Regions from separate parts of the Paenibacillus sp. FSL E2-0190 genome, predicted to be linked through region 1. Evidence: riboswitches for the same ligand, from Rfam matches in the RefSeq annotation. Region 1 holds a riboswitch; each other region holds the start of a gene.

The links. Region 1 has a riboswitch for cobalamin ahead of NST25_RS03900 (S-layer homology domain-containing protein). Riboswitches for the same ligand answer to the same signal wherever they lie in the genome.
Region 2: it holds a riboswitch for cobalamin, as region 1 does, so the genes downstream of both, NST25_RS04560 (DUF4430 domain-containing protein) here and NST25_RS03900 (S-layer homology domain-containing protein) in region 1, are expected to answer to the same signal.
Region 3: it holds a riboswitch for cobalamin, as region 1 does, so the genes downstream of both, metE (5-methyltetrahydropteroyltriglutamate--homocysteine S-methyltransferase) here and NST25_RS03900 (S-layer homology domain-containing protein) in region 1, are expected to answer to the same signal.
Region 4: it holds a riboswitch for cobalamin, as region 1 does, so the genes downstream of both, NST25_RS02380 (anaerobic ribonucleoside triphosphate reductase) here and NST25_RS03900 (S-layer homology domain-containing protein) in region 1, are expected to answer to the same signal.

The regions. Positions count from the first base shown of each region.
Region 1 is NZ_CP150306.1:901,592-907,339, reverse strand. It holds gene NST25_RS03900 (S-layer homology domain-containing protein) at 1-1,860, opposite strand, end outside; cobalamin riboswitch at 2,023-2,224, opposite strand; gene NST25_RS03895 (cellulase family glycosylhydrolase) at 2,566-4,287, shown strand; gene NST25_RS03890 (transposase) at 4,357-4,650, opposite strand; gene NST25_RS03885 (hypothetical protein) at 4,672-5,253, opposite strand; gene arcC (carbamate kinase) at 5,446-5,748, opposite strand, start outside.
Region 2 is NZ_CP150306.1:1,071,408-1,077,155, forward strand. It holds gene NST25_RS04555 (glycosyltransferase) at 1-1,635, shown strand, start outside; cobalamin riboswitch at 1,763-1,966, shown strand; gene NST25_RS04560 (DUF4430 domain-containing protein) at 2,136-4,700, shown strand; gene NST25_RS04565 (methyl-accepting chemotaxis protein) at 4,902-5,748, shown strand, end outside.
Region 3 is NZ_CP150306.1:5,038,663-5,044,410, reverse strand. It holds gene NST25_RS22315 (FtsX-like permease family protein) at 1-1,316, shown strand, start outside; gene NST25_RS22310 (DedA family protein) at 1,334-1,957, shown strand; gene NST25_RS22305 (undecaprenyl-diphosphate phosphatase) at 2,008-2,868, shown strand; cobalamin riboswitch at 2,968-3,174, shown strand; gene metE (5-methyltetrahydropteroyltriglutamate--homocysteine S-methyltransferase) at 3,329-5,632, shown strand.
Region 4 is NZ_CP150306.1:543,254-549,001, forward strand. It holds gene NST25_RS02370 (ribonucleoside-diphosphate reductase subunit alpha) at 1-1,525, opposite strand, end outside; gene nrdG (anaerobic ribonucleoside-triphosphate reductase activating protein) at 1,581-2,096, opposite strand; gene NST25_RS02380 (anaerobic ribonucleoside triphosphate reductase) at 2,093-4,078, opposite strand; cobalamin riboswitch at 4,320-4,555, opposite strand; gene NST25_RS02385 (MTH1187 family thiamine-binding protein) at 4,934-5,242, shown strand; tRNA gene NST25_RS02390 (tRNA-Thr) at 5,335-5,406, shown strand; gene NST25_RS02395 (hypothetical protein) at 5,639-5,748, shown strand, end outside.

The DNA of each region.
Region 1 (5,748 bases):
TTGGTCCGTTGCCATATTGTCTACTTTGCCTGTGAGGATATGCTTAAATCCACCCTCAGGTGCAGCAAAGCTAAGTAATGCATCAATAAGCGAATTTCCACTTTTAACAAATCTAGCGTCAGTGTGCGGATCTACGCCTACACCAGTTAAGGCTACAATTACCTGCGAGATACTTTCGCTGCTAGTGCTTCCCCAGCTTGTAAATCCGCCTTGATTGTTTTGGTTATCGGACAGCCATTGGATGGCCCGATCCACGGCGGCTTTTACATCATCACGGGATGCATAATAAGGTGCAAGAGCTTGCATCGCCATCGCAGTCATATCGACATCGGCTTTAGTTACGCCTAATGCCCAGCCACCAGCTTCTGCTGTACCTTTTTTAACCTCTTTATCTAAAATATACTGAACTAGTTTTTCTCTTGTGGTCTGTTCTGTAACTCCATCAACTACAGGAATCTCATAGTTATGGCTATCTAACGCGATCAGAGCAAAAATCGGACCATTATTGCCTTGCTTTTGGATATATTGATAATCAGCGAGTGCTTTTCTCAGATCATATCCCGCAACATTTGTGATATCTTTTCCGATAGAGGTAAGTCCTAATATTGCTCTGGAATTCTCTGTGCTTTTATTGGCGTCGAGTTTTCCATCCTCTTTAATGGTTGATGCTATTTTCGTAGCTACATTGTTGTAATAAAGATCGTAATAACCGTTAGGTACTGTATAGTTCGCCCGGGCCAGAGAAAGGATCGACCATTCTCCGCTGCCTGTTCCAAACGTTGGATTCTTTACAGTATTTAAAATATAAGCAAGGTTTTTATCTAACTGTTGTTTGACGGCAACTGTAGTTTCCAGTTTGTAAGTAACCTGATAAGTTACATTTGTTTTGTTTCCAGCTCCGTCAAGAGCCGTTACAGTAATTGCATTACTGCCTGAATTCAGAGTAGCTTTGTACTCCCCATTTGCAGGTGATAAAGTAACTCCATTCAGCTTCACTTCTGGAGTAATGTCACTATATACATTGTCTGTGACAGCTACTTTGAAGCTTATTTCTTTATTGGATACTTCCTGTTTATCTTGTATGCCACTTACTGTAATAACAGGGGGTTCTATGTCTAATGCATTATTAAGACCGACAAGCGCATGATCTACACTTATTTGAGAGCTTGCCATGTTTTCGAGCACGGAATAGGCTTCATAAACTGCCGATTGCACTACTGGTCTGTCCAAAATAGTTTCTTTATTAGGGGCACTGTTAATCTCGGCGATTTCCGCAGTTAAAGCATCCTTATTGGCAAGTTGAACTGGGATTTCCCCCCAGCCGCCAAGATCAGAACCATAGCCATAAGTGGTGAACTGAGTTCGAATGATGTCACCGTCTTGAGGCTTATAATCGGTCATCCCAAACGGAGGAAACACATTATTTACTGCATACATCCAACCCGACATGGAGGTGTAGTCAAACTGACTTAACCACTCTGAGTCTGCTTTAGTGCCGACTGTATTCCCATCGGCTGAAATCATATCTAAAATATATTGTGGAATATTGACTTCGCTTCTGCCACTATCTTTAACTTCTGATAAATAAAAACCACTATCTATATTTCCTAAATATCTATAATTCCCATCACCTAGCGCACGTGTTATTAAAGATGCGCCATTATCGCCTTCATAAATCGGAACTTTAATAGGTTCCTTAATATACCCTTGGCCTAAGGTGAATTTCTCCACGGATACAGATACATACCCTTTAAGGGTAGAGCTTGCTCCATCTGCTTGAGCCGGGATTACACTTGTAGAGAATGTCGTAATAAATACAGCTACAATAAGTAACCACGCTAAAAACTTATTTTTCTTCATTTTTCCATAACCCTTCCCTTCATACCTATGATAAAAAACAGAATAAACTTTCTCATAACCACAAAAAAACCACTCAACATAAACGTCAAGAGGTTAAGATAGTGAACCACAATAATAGCTGGCAAACACTATTCAAGCACCTCTCTATCGATCGTAGAGTTTGATGGTGTAACAGAAAAAGGCAGATATTCTGGCTCAAGTATCATCACCCTTGCTGCCTTCCCAGTTTCCCAGTGGCATTTTGCAAGGACTCCTCTTTCACAGCGGCGGGACCGCGCGGGATTCACACCCGCTTTCCATTTAACCAATCTATGATTGTACTTCCGCAACATTCATAGTTGGCACCTATTTCTAATTTTAAATTTTCATGCTTCATCATATCTAATATATATGCTTTTGTCATGTTATATTTCTTTTTTGTATAACGGGCAGCTAGAGATAATCCTATTGAATAACCAATTTCTACGAGTAGGGTTATTCAAATAATTTCTTTATCCAACTGTGGGGTAAATTAATTTAAATCACTAATTCTTATATGAATTTACCACAAATTAGTAAGGTACTCGCTAAGTGTATTCTATGTTAGGGTATATTCAGAAAGCGTTTACAAAATAAAACTGGAGGTGTTTGTGTTCATCTAACCACCGAGTACAGCGTCAAAGCCAGGTCCAAGCATCCTAAATTTATCTCACAAAGGAGAATTCAATGACTACGCGAATCCAGAAATCCTTCTTATCATTGACACTTGTCACCGCTCTTCTGCTCTCTCTGTTCTCATCCATGGCCGCAGCTGCAACTAAGGACGAGCAACAAGCTAAGGCAGCGCCAAAGAGTAAGATCCAATCCTATGTAGACGAAATGCAGCCCGGATGGAACCTTGGCAATACTTTAGATGCTACAGGTGAGGATGAAACCTCCTGGGGCAATCCACGTGTGACCCAAGATCTTATTAAAAAGATCGCCGCTCAAGGCTATAAAAGCATTCGGATTCCTGTGACCTGGGATACTCACATGGGTGCGGCACCAGACTATACCCTAGAAAAGGCCTACCTCGACCGTGTGGAAGAAGTTGTCGGCTGGGCACTGGACGCCAAGCTTTATGTCATGATTAATGTCCATCATGATTCCTGGCTATGGGTAAGCCATATGGAAGAAAAACACGATGAAACGCTGGCGCGTTATGATGCAGCCTGGACTCAAATTGCCGATCGCTTCAAGGACAAATCCGATAAGCTGATGTTCGAGAGCATAAATGAGCCTCGGTTCACCGATGGTGGAAGCACAGACGAAGCAAAAATGGAGCAAATGCTTACTGAACTTAATAACTCTTTCTATCAAATCGTGCGGAAATCCGGTGGGAAAAACGACCTCCGCCCACTTGTATTACCTTCATTAGAGTCTTCACCTACGCAAACAAGAATGGATCATCTCTATAAGACGATTACGGCTCTGAACGATCCAAATATTATTGCGACCGTTCACTTCTATGGCTTCTGGCCTTTTAGTGTGAACATTGCCGGCTACACCACGTTTGAAAAAGATACAAAAAACGATATCACTCAAACTTTTGATAACGTTTACAATACATTTGTAGCTAAAGGCATCCCTGTCATCGTCGGCGAATTTGGTTTATTAGGTTTCGATAAAGACACGGGTGTGATTGAACAGGGCGAGAAGCTTAAATTCTTTGAGTATCTGACTTATTATTTGAAAGAAAAGAAAATGACTTCCATGCTCTGGGATAACGGGCAGCATTTCAACCGTAAAACTTATAAGTGGTCTGATCCTGAACTCCACAATGTATTAATGTCTGGTCTGAAGGAGCGTTCCTCCAGCACCGAAAGCGATTTGGTCTACCTAAAAAAAGGTGCACAAATCAAAGATACCAAGGTTAAGCTGAACCTGAACGGAAATAAGCTAACCACCATTAGTGCCAACGGAAAGTATCTGACCAAAGGTAAAGATTACACCTTAAATGGTGAGGAGCTCATCCTCAAAGCCAGCCAACTTAAAAAGCTCACAGCTTCCCAAAAATACGGTGAAAATGCCGTGCTGACTCTGAAATTCAACAAGGGTGTTGCGTGGAGACTTAAGGTGATTGTGTATGACACAGCTAAATTAAGCGATGCAAAAGGCACGACTGAATCCTTTGCCATTCCGACCACCTTTAATGGTAACCAGCTTGCCACAATGGAAGCTGTATATACCGCTGGTGGCAATGCAGGTCCGCAGGACTGGACTCCATTTAAGGAATTCGGCAATACCTTCTCACCTTCTTATAACACTAAAGAAATCAAGCTGCTTCCCGCGTTCTTTAAAGATGTTAAAGACGGCGAGGTAATCCTGAAGTTCCACTTCTGGAATGGTGATATCATCACCTACAAGATCACGAAGAGCGGAACAAACGTTGTAGGAAAGTCCTCTTAACCCCCCGTCCTGTTAACAACACAAATAGGGGTGTCCTTCGCAGGAACATCCCTATTTGTATTGCACCGATCACATATAAACCTCGTCATACGAAATTATCATCAACCGATAAATTAAATAAACGCCAAGATAGGCTCCGGTAATAAGAAACATTGGATTTAAAAATATCGCATGGATCGAGGTCATAAATACAGCATGATCTCTTAATATTTCGTAAATTGCCAAGGCAGAAATATTTCCAAAGATAATCGTACTTAAGATCGAAACAACATTAAAAACCATACGCCACTTTATCGATTTCCCCTGTAACATCAGCATAACAATGGGAACAAGAATACTACCAAGTACGATTAGAAATTTCATCCAGCTCACCTCGGTAATTTTTTAATCGTCCAGTTCCACACTTTCGATTTGTCCGTCTGCATTTACCGTCCACTCGATTTCAACGCCATTGTTCAATCCGAGCTTGTCTTCATCTTCAATGACTATATGATCAGGAATCGTTAAGGTTTGCTCTTTACCGCCCTCCACTTGAACAGTAACCTGTTTACCCTTAACCGCAGTGATCCTTCCGTCATATTCAATCTGCTGCAAAACAATCTTTTGATTCGGATCTGTGATGGTGACCCGCTTGCCTCCGTCAGTTAGCAGCTCAACCTTTTTATGATAGTTATCTTTTAACGAAACCTCCTTGATAACTCTCTGAATGCTAACCCCCTCTGGAAGTTTCCCAGTATTTGAGCCGGGTGACGCAGATGTTAGGGGTTGTTCTGTTGCGTTATTCGTAGGTACAGGTGTAGTTGCTTCTGCAGAAGGTGCTGCGGTTTCTACTTGAGCTGTTGGAGTAGGCACTTGAGTCTCATCCGCTGCTTTAGTGCAACCACTTAGCAATACCGTACATGCACAAATACAACAAAGAATTGTAGCCCTGGTAAAACGTTGTGTTGTTCCTTTATTCGATATCATCTTTTACCCCCGCATTTTAATGTATTTTTTTCTCTATAGTGGACATAGTTTTACCTCTTATCTTCCTTTTATTCACCAGAATATGGCCATCTGAAAGCAACAGTTAGATAACAATTCATGAATATGTCAAAAAACCGCCCTGATTTAGATCAGTGGCGGTCTCCATGAAATGATGAGATAAATTAGATCCTATTAATTTACAATATGTGTGCCAGCCTGTTGGCTCATCGCAGCTTTCATATTTTCCGGATTGGTAATGATAACTCTGCGTCCCTCTTTTTTCAAAAAGCCAAGACTTGCTTCAATTTTAGGCTGCATACTGCCAGCAGGAAAATGACCCTGCTCCGCATATACCAACATTTCTGCCGCTGTAACTTCTTCAAGAGCCTTCTGCTCAGGCGTACCGAAATTCACACATACCTGAGGAACTCCTGTTGTAATGATAAGAGATTCTGCATCGATCTGTTCGGCCAGCAGACTTGTAGCAAAGTCTTT
Region 2 (5,748 bases), 170 kb from region 1:
TTCCGTAAGCAGCTACTTGAGCCTTATATGGAATCAAGACTAGCTGCGGCGTCCAGATCTGCGGATATTCTGAGCTTTGTGCTCCATTGGGGGCGGTTCCTGCCAGTGGCGTTAGAGCAGTCTTTTGCTCAAAATGCTGTGAAGGATTATTTGCTAGAAAAGCTCCAGCTGGAGCATGATCCGGTGGCTTCTGTGGCGGAAATTCATGAAATTGTAGATAAGGCAGAAAAAGATCGCCGCAAAGGAACAGGAGTTGCTCCTAAGGCACTCTCCCTAATGCAGGATCTTGCTGCTTCAGCAGATAGATTCTTACTGAACCGCTTATCGCTTTCTGATATGACGCAGGAGGAGCTTCTGGAGGTAGTTTTTTTACGGTATGGTAATGTTGTCGATTGGCAGCCGCCACTGGATAGGATTAGCAAGCAGAAAGAGAATGCGCTGCGTGCCGCTTACCGCTGGTTTGGTGAAGAGAAGCCGAATGAGGAGATTTTTACAGGATTGTCTCCGCAGGAACTAGACGATGTGCAGCTACTGGGTCGTCGTTTGCTAAAAGAGGCGCGTGTTCTGGAACCCTTTGAACGGCTTCCGCTAGCCTTTTACTACACAACTCAGCGTGAAGGGGGTCCGCTGGATTACGATGCGCTTCTGGAGCTGTTAAAGCGTAAAGCCGGTTCCGACAAAGAAATCATCTATCGGTTTTTTGCTTGGTCGCAAGGCAATCCTTTATTTACGGTTTCGAATAAAAAGCTGCAACCGGGTTACCGTAAGGCGATTCTGAAGTATTTCCTGAGCAGTGATCGTGAAGCGTTCAAGAATCGGGAATTCCGAAAGAACTATGTCGCGGCAGCTCGGCCTGCTCTGCAAAATGTGTACAATGAAGCCCGTTCCCAACTGGCTTCCCCGCTGGCGCGCTGGATCAGCCGCAGCCGATTTCGACTCTTAATCTCCGGCTCCATTACGGGTATTCTGGTGATTATTGCAATTATCGTATTCAGTATGCTGCGTCCGGATGATACGAAGACGGCTCTGCCGGGGACAAGCCCTGAGCCGACCCCTGTTCAGAGTGCAGGCAATATGCTGCCTCCAGCTTCAGTATACTTGAAGGATCAGAGCGTCGAAGGAGATAAGGGGAGCAGCATATTGGTGTTCACCTTCGCAAGTGCAGATGACTGTGTGCAGTTTCAACCGACTGAGATTAGTTTAATGTCTTCGTCTACAGAGATAGATAAAAGCTTTAAGGTCGCTGCTACAAATGGGACTTGTCCAGTGCCGTCAACGGATGGGACGGATGAGGGAAACGCTGCTGACGAGTCAGATGCCGCTGGCACTACTGGAGGAACAGCAGAAGGTGCAGATGCTACTAATGCTGTAGCTGATGCATCTCCGTCTCCTACGCCTTCCTCTAATACTGAGGACAGCACTGGGTTGCCTTCCGCAACAGCTGTGACTGAAGGTGAACAACCTTCCTATCAGGTTGAGGTTACATTGGAGCCTGGAGCGACAATTCTAGAGAAAAGTATGATCAAAGCCGGAAGATTTACATTGATCGTAGATCCCGACCCTAATATTCCACCAGCTTCTGATTCAAGTGCTGAACCCTCCCCGACTGCAAGTCCGGATGGAACAGTCGAATAACAAGCTTTCTGAACAGCAATAACTACCGGAAGGTGGCGTATTGCTGTTCATTTTTTTGCTGCCCATACTAAGCTTTTCTATAGACATGCTATGTATTAATAGATATGATTATGGATGTCAAAATAAGATACTACATACTGGAAAAGGTGCAGACTCTATCAATCTAGTCGTCTGCTTAAAAGGGAAGTCCGGTGCAAGAGTCCGGCGCGGTCCCGCCACTGTATGTGCGGAGCGTTTCTTCTATAAACCACTGCCCCGAAGGTAGGGTGGGAAGGTGAAGAACAGCGATGAAGCATTAGCCAGGAGACCTGCCTTTTTCGTGAGCGTTTCTATTCTTCGTGGGGTAAGAATGTGGAACATATACAGATGGACTGTTGGCAGGAAGCAAGCGCCGCAGCCTCGATTTGTAATCTTCCCTGACCGCCCTCCAAAGGGGCGGTCTTTATGTTATGCATCTTATTCCCGGCAGTACCCATTCTTATACAGAAAGAGGTTAAACAATGAAGAAAATCATGTCTTCCAAGTTTGTAGCACTTGGGCTGGCCTTATTCATGGTCATTTCAATTCTAGGAACATCTCTTGCTCCGGCAGGACAAATATTTGCAGAAGCGAGCGCTGGCGCCGGTCTGGAGGCAACTGCTGCGGAGCGGATTAATGTTGCGGATGCGACTTATGCGGCTGCAGAATATCTCTTGAAAGGTGGCGTGCAATCGGATTGGCAAGCCATTGGATTAGCGCAAGGAGGGTACAAGCTGCCGGCTAGTTACCTTTCAGAGCTTGAGAAAAAAGTAAAGGATGCAGCTGGCGATTTCACCAATGTAACCGATTATGCTCGAATCGTGCTCGCAGTGAGAGCGATTGGTGCAGATCCTACTAGCTTTGCTGGTAACGGAACGACTCCTGGCTATAATCTGATTGAGAAAATTTATAATAATAGCAAGCTCAGTGAACAGACGCTTAATAATCCGGTATATGCTTTACTTGCGCTGGATTCTGGTAAATATAATATCCCAAGTGACGCGAAATGGACGGCGGATAAGCTCCTTACGGAGATTCTCTCCAAACAGAATCCGGATGGGGGCTTTGCACTAACCTCAGGCGCAAGTGAGCCTGATATGACAGCGATAACCTTGACGGCTCTGGCGGCACATAAAAATAATCCCGAAGCCTACTTAGCAGGGCTACAAGCCGTAGCTTGGTTATCTGCAGCTCAAGATAGCCATGGGGGTTACGGTGACAGTGCTGAAAGTAGCGCACAAGCAATCCTTGGACTCACATCCTTCGGAGTTGATCCTAGTGGATTAGAATACACCAAAAACAAAGTGGATCTAATGGAGAACCTGCTCAGCTATCGTCTAGCTGATGGTAGCTTCACCCATAGCCGTGGTGGAAGCAGTAATACTCTGGCGACAGAGCAAGGGCTTCAGGCGCTGGTTGCCTATAATTTGCTGTATAAAGGAAGCAACAGTAAGCTATACGATTTTTCCAAATCCTCCATTCAGAGCTCACTCATCTACGCTCCAGTAACGATTGAGGGACCACAGGCCACGTTGGCACAAGGGTACGCCTATGCTGGCAACGCACTTGGAGCGTTAGAGAAGCTGGCGCTTCAAACGAACTTGCCGATCACGAATCCTTCGGGCAGTTATGTGACTGGCATCGGAAATATTGCTGCTGGAAGCTTTGGTGGTTATGACGGATGGATGTATGTTGTATCGCGTGACGGAAAATGGATTAATCCCGATGTAGGCATGAGTGATTTTGTACTTAAAGATTCAGATCAGGTACTGGTTTATTATGCCGGAGACGACACTAAGCTTGTGGATTCCGTTACGCTTTCCAAAGCAAATCTTAAAGAGGGCGATTCTTTTACCGTCACTGTAACTAGTAAGACGTGGAAATGGGACGCTGCTACGAATACTTCCTCTCCTGTAACTGCAAAAGCTGCGGGTGTTCAGGTCCAAATTGGAGCTCACAAGGTAACGACGAATGCTAAAGGTGAGGCCGTATTCTCAGGAAATCTGCCCGCAGGTGACTATACACTGACTGTAACTGGCTACCGTGAAGGCAAAGCCCCAACGATTGCTAAATATACAAAAGCTCTAAAGGTGATTTCTAAGAATGTAACAGCTTCGCTTACCGTTGAAGGCCCGGAAGGGTTGATTAGTGAGGGGACTTTAAAAGCCTCCAATGCCCTTGAAGCATTGCAACAACTAGGGTCTACCGATGATTTTAAAGTAGATATCACCAAATCGTCTTATGGCAACTTTGTATCAGGTATCCATGGAGTTTCGCAAGGTACTTACGACGGATGGTGGAGCTTCGTGGTATCACGCGGCGGGGAGTGGATATATCCAAGTGTGGGTATGGATGCGTTCGAACTACAGGAATCCGATCGTGTGCTTGTCTATTATGCAGGAGAAAATACACAGGTTGTAGATGCTGTGGTGCTTACCCCATCACAGCCAAAAGCTAATGAAGCTTTTACTGTAAAGGTTTCACAGAAAAAGTGGGTGTGGAATCAGGACAGCTTCACTTCTGATCCGGTTACCTCACCAGCTGCAGGTGTGCAGGTTTCGATTGGTGATAAGAAGGTAATCACGAATGAACAAGGTGTAGCTGTTGTTGATGGGGGTCTCCCGGCAAATAGCTATACACTGACTGTTACCGGTTATGCTAAAGACAGCGTACCGAGCGTAGCGCGTTATACTCAGTCTCTGACTGTCGGATCGTCTGTTATTGCTCCAGCAAAAGCTACCGCTACCCTCTCAGTGATTGGAGATAGCCGGAAAGGAACCATCCTAGCCAGTACAACAGTAGCTCTAAAAGAGGGCGAAACGGCTTATAGCTTACTAGTCAGTCAATTAGGGACTAAGGTAGTATCATCCGGCAACGCTGGAAGCATCTACGTGAAATCTATTGACGGGTTGGCTGAATTTGATGGAGGCCCAAGCAGCGGATGGAAGTATAAAACGAACCGGGATGCGGATCCAAGCATCAGTGCAGACAGTTATATTTTGCAGAACGGTGATACTTTGTACTGGTACTATACCTCTGGAGAATAAGGAAGAGGAAGTTTGAGTAGGCGGGCACAGGGATTCGGAGTAATAGCGGATCGGGTGCCCGTCCTTTTTATATTTGAGGAAAGTCGTTTTATGACAATATATACTTTTATTCGACACAATATTTAAAAAATCATCAAACTCTTAGCCCTTCCGACCGATAAAAATAGATAGATCATAAGATAATGTGAAGGCGGAGTGTAGATGAAAAATTTGAAAGTGAAATACAAAATAGGGTTGCTTTTGGTATTCGCTGTAATCATGGTTAATGTTGTAGGTGGCATAGGCATCATTACGATGACCCAAATGGCCGAAAAAACAAATGAGACATATAATGAAAATTTATTGCCTGTTTCTTACGTAGGGCAGATGCGTACGAATAATCGGGCTATTGAATCCTATCTTTTGGAGCGTTTGATTAGCGTAAATGCCAGCAAAAACAAAGAACTTTCTGAGAGTATCCAAGTGAAGGTTCAGGATAATAATGAACTTATGAACAAGGTGAAAGCGATTCAGTATAATGATCCTGCTATTGTAAGTAAAATCAAAGAGTATGAGTCCTTTTTGCCAGATTATCGTGCACAGCGGGATAACATTATAAAGATTGCTGATAGTAATCATAATCAAGAGGCCTATAAAGTATTTTCAGGCGAATTTAACGAATCCCGTGAAAAAATGATCAACCTACTTAAAGGAATTAGTGATTCTTTGCTTAAAGATGCTGATGAACACAATTCAGATTCCATGGCAACCGCTAAAAGCATGCGGGTAAACAATACTATAATGATTACGTTCGCCTGGGTGATTTGTTTCGTAATTAGTATTGCAATTATTCGACTGATAACAAAACCCCTTAAAGAACTGCAAGGACTAATGAAGCGGGCAGAAGATGGAGATTTGACCGTGGTAGCAACGTACACCGCTAAGGATGAGATCGGCCAAATTAACAGTTCATTTAACAATATGCTGCAGGGCTTGCGGAAGATGATGCAAGGGATTGCAGAGAGTGCAGAACTGCTGTCAGCTTCATCGGAAGAGATGAGCGCTAGTG
Region 3 (5,748 bases), 2.9 Mb from region 1:
ATATGGCGGCTACTGCAAAAGCTGCTTCCGTAGAGAAAGTCATGTTTCCGGTCGTTGCGATTACGGTTATCGGGACGTATCTCTTTTATACCCAGCTAAGTATTTGTTTGGTTAAGCTGCTTAAGGACATTCGGCGCTTGTATTGGCATCGTACGAATATCATCACTTTATCCGGTTTGTCCTACCGCTGGAAAGAGAATGGCCGAATGTTTTTTATGGTGACGATTGTATCCGCAGTCTCCTTCACTTCCGTAGGGGTATTTGCATCGATACATACACTTTCCAGAGAACTGAAATTGGATTATCCCGCAGCAGTGGGTTATGTAGCCAAAGGAAATCAGGCGGATGTACCCTTTGATCAGCATCTGAACGAAATTAAGGAAGAGCTCAAGACGCACGAACTCCCTTATGAAGCGCTTAGTATCCCGATTAAATATGCTGAGGTTGAAGCTCAGACTGGACCCGATCGCACTTTACGCCTTCCCTTGATTGCTTTCAGTGATTATAATCTCGCCCTGCAACGTGCAGGGTTCCCAACAGATGAGCGTGCTCTGGTGGGCAACGAAGGTCTGGTGATGATTGGTTCACAGCGGGATCGCAGTTTAACAGAAGGCAGAGTAAAAGCGGTCTATTCCTTGCAGCAAGGACTTGCCATTAAAGAAATAGGTTATACCGAGCAAGTTCCCATCGCCGAATATTTATTGCCGGAGCTGGATGGTAGAGATGGCGGGGATTTTAGTGGTGTCGTGATTAGTGATGAGCTCTACAGCGCTATTGATCCCGTGCAGACGGATCTTTATACAGGTTTTTATGTAGAGGATTTTCCACAGACGGTAGGTATCGCTGCTGATCTTGCCCATAAAGGCAAACAGTCCTATGAAAGTGATTCTCCGTATGCGATTGTGATCAGCGGCACGCTGTTTGAGCTTCAGAAAACATTGTATAACACAATGCTTTTTGCTTCCTTGCTGGTGGGTACTGTCTTTTTTATCGCGGCAGGCAGCTTTCTTTACTTCCGGTTATATACCGATCTTGATCATGATCGCAATCAATATTCCACTTTGTCCAAGATGGGACTTACGGATAAAGAACTCAATCGAATAGTTACGATTCAGCTGTCTTTGTTGTTTTTTGTGCCGGTCGGAATAGCTATTTTACACAGTGTGTTTGCCTTTATTGCGCTTCAACGGTTGTTCTACTTATCTATCGCAACGGAGACAGGCGCGGTGTTACTCGGATATTTGGCTGTTCAAGGACTATACTTCTTTTTTATTCGCAGCCGCTATTTACGCAACCTGAAGAAGAACTTGATATGAGAAATGGGGGTAACAAGATGCAAGCATGGATTACAGATTTTATGGAGCAGTTTGGTTACTTCGGTATTTTTCTGATGCTGGCCTTTGAAAATATATTTCCACCAATTCCTTCAGAAGTGATCCTGCCCTTTGGAGGATTTATGACGACTACGACGAGCTTGACGATCCCTGGTGTAATCATTGCTGCCACGGCTGGTTCACTACTGGGTGCAGTAATTCTCTATTATATTGGCCGATTATTGGATGTGAGCCGGTTAGAGAAACTGGTTGAACGCTGGGGTAGCCTAATTAGGGTCAGTAAAAAAGATATCCACAAGGCTGACGCCTGGTTTGATAAATATGGCTACTGGACTGTATTGTTTTGTCGGATGGTTCCGCTGGTCCGCAGTCTGATTTCGATTCCGGCGGGAATGTCGGGCATGAAATTTGGAGTATTTATGATCTTCACAACGATTGGCACATTGGGATGGAATTTGCTGCTTGTGCTTATTGGCGCGGTATTGGGCGAATCCTGGGAAGACATTGCCGTGTACATGGATGTGTACTCCAATGTAGTCTATGTACTAATTGCTGGCGGATTAGTTATTCTTGGGTTTCTGTACTTCCGCAAACGCAGCCGGAGAATGAACACTGAGGGCTAAGCGGGTAGTGGACTGATAATAGAAATGACTATTAAAAAGGAGGGAAACACATGGAGCTATTAACGATTATTAAAGCCATTATTTTGGGGCTTGTTGAAGGTTTAACCGAATTTGCTCCAGTATCCTCCACGGGTCATATGATTATTGTTGATGATATGTGGCTGAAATCACAGGAGTTATTTGGACAATATACAGCAAATACCTTCAAAGTAGTTATTCAACTGGGTTCAATATTAGCGGTTGTTGTGATCTTTAGAAATCGGTTCATTGATTTGTTAGGCTTAAAGCGTTTCAGCCGTAAGCAGTTGGATCCTGTAACAGAGGAGCTACCGCAGTTGGAGCAGGGCGGGCATCTCAAGCTGACTCAGGTTCTGGTAGGGTTAGTGCCTGCAGGTGTGTTAGGTGTTCTGTTTAATGATTATATTGATGAGCATTTATTCTCTACCTCAACAGTGTTAATTGGTCTAGTGATTGGGGCTATATTAATGATTATTGCCGATCTGTTTGGGCCGAAGAAGATCAGAACTGAGAGTGTAGATCAGATTACATACAAACAGGCACTTGGTGTAGGTCTTGTACAGTGTTTTTCGTTATGGCCTGGATTTTCACGCTCGGGCTCGACGATTTCTGGTGGAGTACTCCTCGGGATGAGCCATCGTGCCGCTGCTGATTTTACGTTTATTATGGCAGTACCCATCATGGCAGGTGCCAGTCTGTTGTCACTGATGAAAAACTGGCAATATTTCACCATGGACGCGTTGCCGTTTTTTATTGCAGGCTTTATTAGTGCCTTCCTATTTGCGCTGTTATCGATGCGTTTCTTCTTAAAACTGATCAATCGTATCAAGCTCTTACCGTTTGCTATATACCGTATAATTCTTGCTGCTGTAGTATATTTCGTATTTTTCTAAGTCCGTTATAAGGAATCGATATAACAGAAGCCCCAGTAATCTATTGCAGATTGCTGGGGCTTTCACGTATGATGACATCAGATTAAGACACTCAAATGATGAATGATATCGGAGACAGGTGCTGACCGGAAAATAGTAATTCGGTAGGCTTAATAGGGAAATTCGGTTCGAAGCCGATGCGGTCCCGCCACTGTAACGGAAGAATCTCGAGCAACAGAGGTCACTGGCAATTTACTACTGCTGGGAAGACTGCTCAAGATGTTGACGCCGCTAGCCAGGAGACCTGCCTGTTTCAACAGCACTGCTTCACCTACGGAAGATAGGGAGGTGTTAGACGTTAACCATGGGTATATCATGGGCGTCTTTCCCTTTGACTTTTTTAGGGAAGGGCGCTCTTTTTTATAGGAAAGCAAGTAGCTTTGGAGTTTGAAATAAGAGATGGAAGAGGGAGTGTATCGAGATGACGAATAAAGTAAAAGTAAGCAATCTTGGATATCCGAGAATCGGAAAGAACCGCGAGTGGAAAAAGTCACTGGAAGCCTACTGGCAGGGGAAAATAAATGAAGAGCAATTCCGCTCCGAAATGGCAGCAATTCAGCTGCAGCATTTGAAGACCCAGCAAGAGGCAGGAATTGAGCTTATTCCGGTGAATGATTTTACTTTTTATGACCATGTGTTGGATACGGCTGTTATGTTTGGAATTGTACCTCCACGGTACACGTATGATGGCGGCGACATCGGGCTTGATCTTTATTTTGCAATGGCCCGTGGTAATGCTGAGGCTACTGCCTGTGAGATGACCAAATGGTTTAATACGAACTATCACTATATCGTTCCAGAGATCGGCACACAAACACCACGCTTGACTGAAAATAAACCTCTAGCGGCTTATCGTTTTGCTAAATCGCAGGCAGGGATTGAAGGTAAACCGGTACTTTTAGGTCTGTATACCTTCCTTAAGCTGTCCAAAGGTTACGCAGCGGCAGATATCGCCAAGATTGCTGCACGTTTTGTTCCAGTCTATGTTCAACTGCTACAGGAACTGAAGCAAGAAGGGGTAAGCTGGGTACAAATCGATGAGCCAGCGATTGTTACAGGCATAAGTAAAGAAGAATTAACACTGCTTAACTCGATATACACAGAAATTGCCGGCTCCGTGCCGGGCTTGAATATTATTTTACAGACGTATTTCGAAGCTGCTGAACCGTTGGAGGCACTGCTAGAGTTGCCTGTTCAAGGCTTGGGTCTTGACTTTGTGCACGATGGTGGAGCGAATCTGGCTTCTATCGAACGTCTTGGCTGGCCGAAGGACAAATGGCTGGGTGCCGGAATTATTGATGGACGGAACATCTGGCGTTCCGATTTAGACGCTAAGCTGCAACTGGTAGAAAAGCTCAGCGTTCATGTGCCGCTTGATCGTCTTATTCTTCAGCCTTCTTGCAGTCTGCTGCATGTCCCAGTCACCGTTCAAGGTGAGGTGAAGCAGAAGGCGACAGTTAAGAATGCGTTAGCTTTTGCCGATGAGAAGCTTGCAGAGCTTAGTTTGCTCGGAGCAGCCCTCGCAGATAAAGGAGAAGCTTCTAAAGCAGCGCTGGCCGCTAGTCGTGAAGCTATTGCAGCATTCCGCGCACTACCTGAGCGTGGCCGTAAGGATGTGGCGGAGCAAGTGCTTGCACTTGCAGCTTTGCCGGACCAACGCAGTTTGCCTTTTGCTGAACGCTTAAAGGTGCAGCAAGAGAAATGGCAGCTTCCACTTCTGCCAACCACTACAATTGGTAGCTTCCCGCAGACAGTAGAAGTGCGTCAGGCGAGATTGAAATGGCGTAAAGGGGTCTGGAATCAGGAGCGTTATGATGGATTTGTTCGTGAGCAGATCGCGGATGCAATTACCTTCCAAGAAAAGCTAGGTCTGGATGTTCTGGTCCACGGTGAGTTCGAGCGTACAGATATGGTGGAGTTTTTCGGAGAAAAGCTGGACGGATACTTGTTTACTAGTAATGGCTGGGTTCAATCCTACGGTTCCCGTTGCGTTAAGCCACCGGTGATCTACGCGGATGTTGCATTTATACAGCCTATGACTGTTAAAGAAAGTGTCTATGCACAATCGTTGACGAAGCTTCCGGTTAAAGGAATGTTGACGGGTCCTGTAACTATCCTCAATTGGTCATTTGTACGTGATGATCTCAGCCGGGAAGAGGTAGCCAATCAAATTGCTCTTGCCCTTCGCCATGAAGTAAAAGCGTTGGAAGATGCAGGCATCGAAATGATTCAAGTGGATGAGCCGGCTATACGTGAAGGACTTCCGCTTAAGGCAGAAGACCGTGAGCATTACCTGAACTGGGCAGTGAAGTCGTTCCGCGTTGCTACGAACCATGTGAAGGCTACGACACAAATTCATACGCATATGTGCTATAGCGAATTCAATGACATGATCGATTCCATATCGGCTATGGATGCTGATGTAATCTCCATTGAGACTTCACGTAGCCATGGGGAGCTGATTATCAGCTTTGAGGAGCAGGCCTATGATAAAGGAATCGGTCTTGGAGTGTATGACATCCATAGCCCGCGGGTTCCGGCTGTAGAAGAAATGACGGCGAATATCGATCGTGCGCTGCGGGTGCTGGACCCTGAACAGTTCTGGATTAATCCGGATTGCGGTCTGAAAACACGTGGCTGGCAGGAGACAGAGGATGCACTACGTAACATGGTAAGCGCTGCTGCTATTGCGAGGGAAAAGTCAGGGGTTATTGCATCAAAATAGACATAAATAAATTAGAGCCAGGGTAATTTACCCTGGCTTTTTAGTTCACTTATTTTTTTATAATCAGCTACTTGATAATAATTCTCAATCTTGTTAGAATGAAAAAGAAAAAGAAG
Region 4 (5,748 bases), 360 kb from region 1:
TCGCCCGTGCTAAGTGAATCGAATTCAGATTGCAGACTACGAAGTCGCCAGGGATTTTGGAAATAACGATCCGGGTCTGGCCATCTTTAGTTACTAATTCTTCTTGCTCAATAACTGTTGCAGACTGATTCTGCATAATTTCTGTACACAGGTTGGAGGAGAAAACCATACCTTGATGACGGTTTGGGTTGGTCCGGTTCACGGTATCGCGGTAGAACATGTACGGTGTACCCGTCTCTAGCTGTGATTTCATAATCCGTTTCATGATGTCGATCGCAGGAACAGTGATCCGGGATAATTCCAGGTTCGCTGTAGCCTCAGCATATTTTTCACGGAAAGTACCTTTGCCAAGCTCTTCATCGTAGAAATCTTCCAATCCTAGTGGACGGCCATTTTTATCTGTCCAGCCCATGACCTTTTTCACCTCATGAGGGCAGAAGAGGTTCCAATGGCTGCGCGATTCTACAGCTTCCATGAACAGGTCAGGCAGGGAGACGCCATGGAACACGTCATGTGCACGCATGCGCTCGTCACCGTTGTTCAGCTTAAGATCGAGGAAAGCGAGAATATCTTTATGGAATACATCAAGATAAACAGCTACAGCACCTTTACGTGTGCCCAACTGGTCTACACTGACTGCTGTATTGTTCAACTGGCGAATCCAAGGGATTACGCCGGAGCTTGTGTTCTTGTGGCCACGGATATCCGAACCACGTGCTCGTACTTTTCCAAGGTAAACGCCGATGCCGCCACCCATTTTGCTTAGACGTGCTACGTCTGTATTGGAGTCAAAGATACCCTCTAGGGAATCGTCTACAGTATCAATAAAGCAGCTGGATAGCTGTCCAGCGACCTTTTTGCCGGCATTGGACATTGTAGGTGTAGCAGCAGTCATATAGATGTTGCTCATAGCCCAATAAGCTTCTTTTACAAGCTCAAGACGTTTCTCAGCTGGCTCACGGTGCATCAGGTACATAGCAATAATCATATAACGTTCTTGTGGAAGCTCCATTACACGGCCGTCAAAATCATGCGCCAAATAACGGTCGGATAGCGTAAGCAGACCGATATAGTCAAACAAAAGGTCGCGTGTATAATCGATACACCCGCCTAGTTCGATAATTTGTTCTTTGGTGTAATGACTTAGAAGTTCTTCGCGATAGATTCCTTTTTTCACGAGATCCGTAATTAGTGGATACAATTCACCGTAAGGCTCTTCTGGATAAGCTTTGTAGCGGCGATGGACGGCAGCTTTTTTATAAAGGGTAGTCAGAAGGGCGCGGGCAGCTGCGAACTTCCAGTTAGGCTCTTCTTTTGTTACAAGCTCTAGAGCGCTCATGGTGAAGGCGTTGCTGATTTCTTCTCCGCTTACCGAGTCACGACGCAGTTTGGAATTCACTCCACGCAGCAAAGTTTCTTTATTTAGTTGATCGAGACCTTCCAGAATACGGTCAGCGTAGACGGAAAGACGGTTCTCATCAAAAGCCAGTTGGCGATTATCCGGTTTTACTACGAATTGCGGCATGGTTAGTTCATCCCTTCTTATTTCAAATTAATTTTCAATATCAAAAATTGATATATTATAGCGCAGCAGGCTGCCACAGAAAGACCTCCGAGCCGTTCATGCTGGCCGGAATGTCGATAATGCGTTGGTTGGAGCTTCCCCGGTAGAGAAGCGTAGTATCTTTCAGTTCTTCTACAAATCTTCCATCTATTAACACCTGACACTGTTTAAGTAGATTCCACTCCGGCGTACCGGGAAGGGCTGTAAGTTCTTCGTACGTATAACCACTGTAAATCCAGATTGAGAACCCTGGCAGTACAGTGCGAAGCTCATGAATGAACCCCAGCAACTCTTCTGCTGAGAAAAAAGGATCGCCGCCTGCCAGTGTCAGACCATCCAGCAAAGGGTTAGCGGCGATTTCTGCAATGATTTCATGTTGTCGTTCTAAGGTGAAGACTTCTCCATATTTAAAGTTCCATGTCTCGGGATTAAAACATCCCGGGCAACGATGGCGGCAGCCGCTGAGAAAGAGGACGGCCCGCATGCCCTCTCCCTCGTTAATCGACTCCGGATAGTAACCGCAAATATTCATAGATGCTTAACGCGATCCCGAACTTCAGCTTGTTTGGCGGCATTAAAGCGGGTCTGATAGTCGCCGGTTAAATAACCTGTAACTCTGCGCAAACGGCGGATGTGCACGTCATTCTCATTTGCGTTGCAGGAAGGACAGTTTGTCCCAATTACGCCTTCGTATCCACAGCTGGAGCAGCGGTCAATCGGATGGTTAATGCTGAAATAACTGACCTGTTGTTCGAGCGCATATTTAATGATTTTGATAAAAGCCGATGGGTTGTTGCGGGCATTGCCGTTTAATTCGACATAAGAAATAGCCCCGGCATTGCAGTATTCATGGAAAGGAGCTTCCAAGCTGATCTTCTGAGCAGCACCCAGATCGAAGTATACAGGGATGTGAAAAGAGTTCGTATAATATTCACGGTCGGTTACGCCCGGAATGGAACCCAGTACCTTGCGGTCAACTTTGGTGAATTTACCGGACAAACCTTCTGCTGGAGTTGCGAACAGGGTGATGTTAAGATCCAGTTCCTCACTTTTCCGATCGCAATAGTCCCGCATATGACGCACGATAGCCAGCGCCTTGGCATGAACTTCCATATCCTCGCCATGGTGTTTGCCGTACATAGCTTTCATACATTCCGCCATACCGATGAAGCCAAGAGACAGACTGCCATGCTTCAGCAGATCGCCTACAGTGTCATCGGGTGCAAGATGTTCGCCGCCTTCCCAAACGCCTTCTCGCATCATGAAATCGGAAGCTTTAGCTTTTTGTGCGGTTTGGATGTGGAAGCGATGGAGAAGTCCTTCCAGCGCAATATCCATATAATGATTTAGATCTTCATAGAAGCCAGCTTCATCTGCGACGGTACGTCTGCCTGTTACTGTGCCGTGTGCCAGACCTAGCCGAACCAGATTTAGTGTATTAAAGGAAAGGTTGCCCTTCCCAGAGCAATGATTACGCCCAAAACGGTCACCGAGCACTCGGGTTCGGCAGCCCATTGTAGCGAACTCCGTATCAGGATCACTTGAATCATAATACTGCAAGTTGAGCGGAGCGTCCAGATTAGCGAAGTTTGGATATAGTCTGCGCGCAGAACATTCAGCTGCTTTTAGGAACAGTTCATAGTTAGGATCGCCTTGCTGTTGATTGATTCCTTGCTTGCATTTGAAGATTTGAATCGGGAACACTGGTGTTTCTCCGCTGCCAAGTCCGTTCATAGTTGCGGTTAGCAGAGAACTGATCACAAGCTGACCTTCTGGTGAAGTACAAGTACCGTAGTTGATGCTGGTAAACGGTATTTGTCCACCGGATCGGCTGGACATGGTATTCAGATTATGTACCATACTTTCAGCCGCTTGCAGGGTTTCGATTTCGGTTTCCTTTAGTGCAAAACGGAACGCTCTTGGATATGACTCCGCCAGATCGGTCCGGCTCATCGTAATCTCGCCCAAAGATTCGTCAGCTTGTCCTTCTTCAAAATAATCCAGACCCTTGCGGAACAGCTTGGCGAAGGATTTGGTTACATAAGGTGCCAGATCGTAATCGAGTTTATTGGCGGATACACCACCATATTGAGCATTTTGCTGGGATTGGAAAATAATCGCTACCAGAGACATAGCTGTCATTATTGAGTTCGGAGGACGAACGCTGCCGTTGCCGGTATTGAAACCTTCACGGAGAAGTTTATCAAACGGGATAAAAATACAGTTCGTCGTTCCAATCGCGTATTGATCCAGATCATGCACATAGACGACATTGTCATCAATAGCCTGCACTAGCTGTGGCGGCATCGTAAAATTGCGGGCGTACCATTTTGAATATTCACTGCCGAACTTGCTCATTTTACCGGAGAAACTCTCTCCATTCAAATTGGCATTCTCGCGCAATAGGTCCATATCCCGACTGTCGATAATATCCCGGCCTAAATCAATGAGCTCTTCTAAAAGAACTTCCCGTGCATTTTCTACTCCATTAAATTGTCTCTCCAACAACGTCATTGTACAGCTCTCCTCTCAGTATAAAAGAAAAACATCTATCATCAAATCCATATATCCATAAGAAGTTGGACTGCTATAAGCAGTCGTATATTTGTTCAGATTACATAAAAAAAGCATCCCCTACCCGAGGATGGCAGAAAATGCCCGATGCGTTATGTAAATATCCACACGGATATTTGCAGAGGTCTCTACGTAGATGACCGCATGCGGACACCATCCCTGTTCCTCGCAGGCATCAATAGTTGGTGTCGTCGAAACAGGTAGGTCTCCTGGCTTCCGTGGGATCTCTCGGCGCCTTCCCAAGGGTGTTCCTAACCCTCAGTGGCATTTGCCGGGAGATGTGGATTCTCAAGCTTCCCAGAAGCTTAAGAAGGCCATCCGGTTACAGTGGCGGGACCGCAGCGGATTCTCACCGCGCTTCCCTATTAAGCTCTAAATCCGGTTAAGGATCAAAGCGCCTGTCTCCACTATATTTTGTTGTCGTTAGATAAAAATAACCCAAGATGTTGTGTTTGTAAACAGTTTTTTAGAAAACCCGCGCGGGGAGCGGGTTCTTTAAAAGTACTCCACAAATGATCCACAGGCTGTCCATAAGTAATCCACAATTGATCCACAGGGAGATGCGAAATGATTCATAAATTGTCCGAAAAGATGCCACAAAGAGTCCATAAATATAGTGCAGATGACCCTAGAATTTGCTCATGAGAAAATACCCTTAGCCCAAAGTCATATTTTGGAGTAATCAGAAGAAATAGAAGAGATAAGGGAGGATAATCTTGCTTAGTTTGTGACAGAGCGGTGGAATTGTTACAATGGAAGGAGACAGCTACTATAAAATTTCGAGGAGGTATTCTCATGCCTATTGCTGAAGTTACAGTTATTCCAATTGGAACAGGCAGTACCAGTCTTAGCAGCTATGTTGCGGATATGCAGCGGGTGCTGAAGACAGTAGAAGGGATTACTTATGAACTTACGTCCATGGGGACGATCATCGAAGGGCCTCTGCAACGCATTTTTGCCGCGGTAGAAGCTTTGCATGAGTCTCCTTTTTCCGCAGGTGCAGAACGTGTCTCTACCTCACTTAAAATAGACGACCGCCGCGATAAACCCTCTACTAGCCGTGGAAAGTTAGAGTCTGTGGAGCGTAAGCTACAGGTGGATTAGCAGTTTAGAAGGGCGGAAAACAGGGAGAATAGGCTTGCGTTTCTGGCTGAAAGTTGTATAATATTTTTTGTTTGGCAGAAAAACAGCGTTAAGCTGGTGTAGCTCAGGGGTAGAGCAACGCACTCGTAATGCGTAGGCCGGGGGTTCAATTCCCTTCACCAGCATCCTTACAAAGTCGATAGTGGCGCGTGTTCCCGGGTTTTTGGAACTGCGCCTTTTTTTGTACAAGCATCAACTTCTAACATTCTTCTAACCTTTAGTCGAGTAAAGTGGGTGTCTCGTCAATTTTCTCCACTTCTTTTCGGGTTCCTAGAATAGAATCTCCGATACATCGGGGCACAGCTTCCTGCAAGTTGGGGAGAACATGTGAATAAGTATCCAGGGTGATATTTATTGATGAATGGCCTAATCTTTCCTGAAGTCGAATATGATGGACAGCCCCTGCCGTTCCCTGTTCTTCTGGAGAAACGTATCAAGGAAGATAAGACATGGCGCGAAATCGCTAA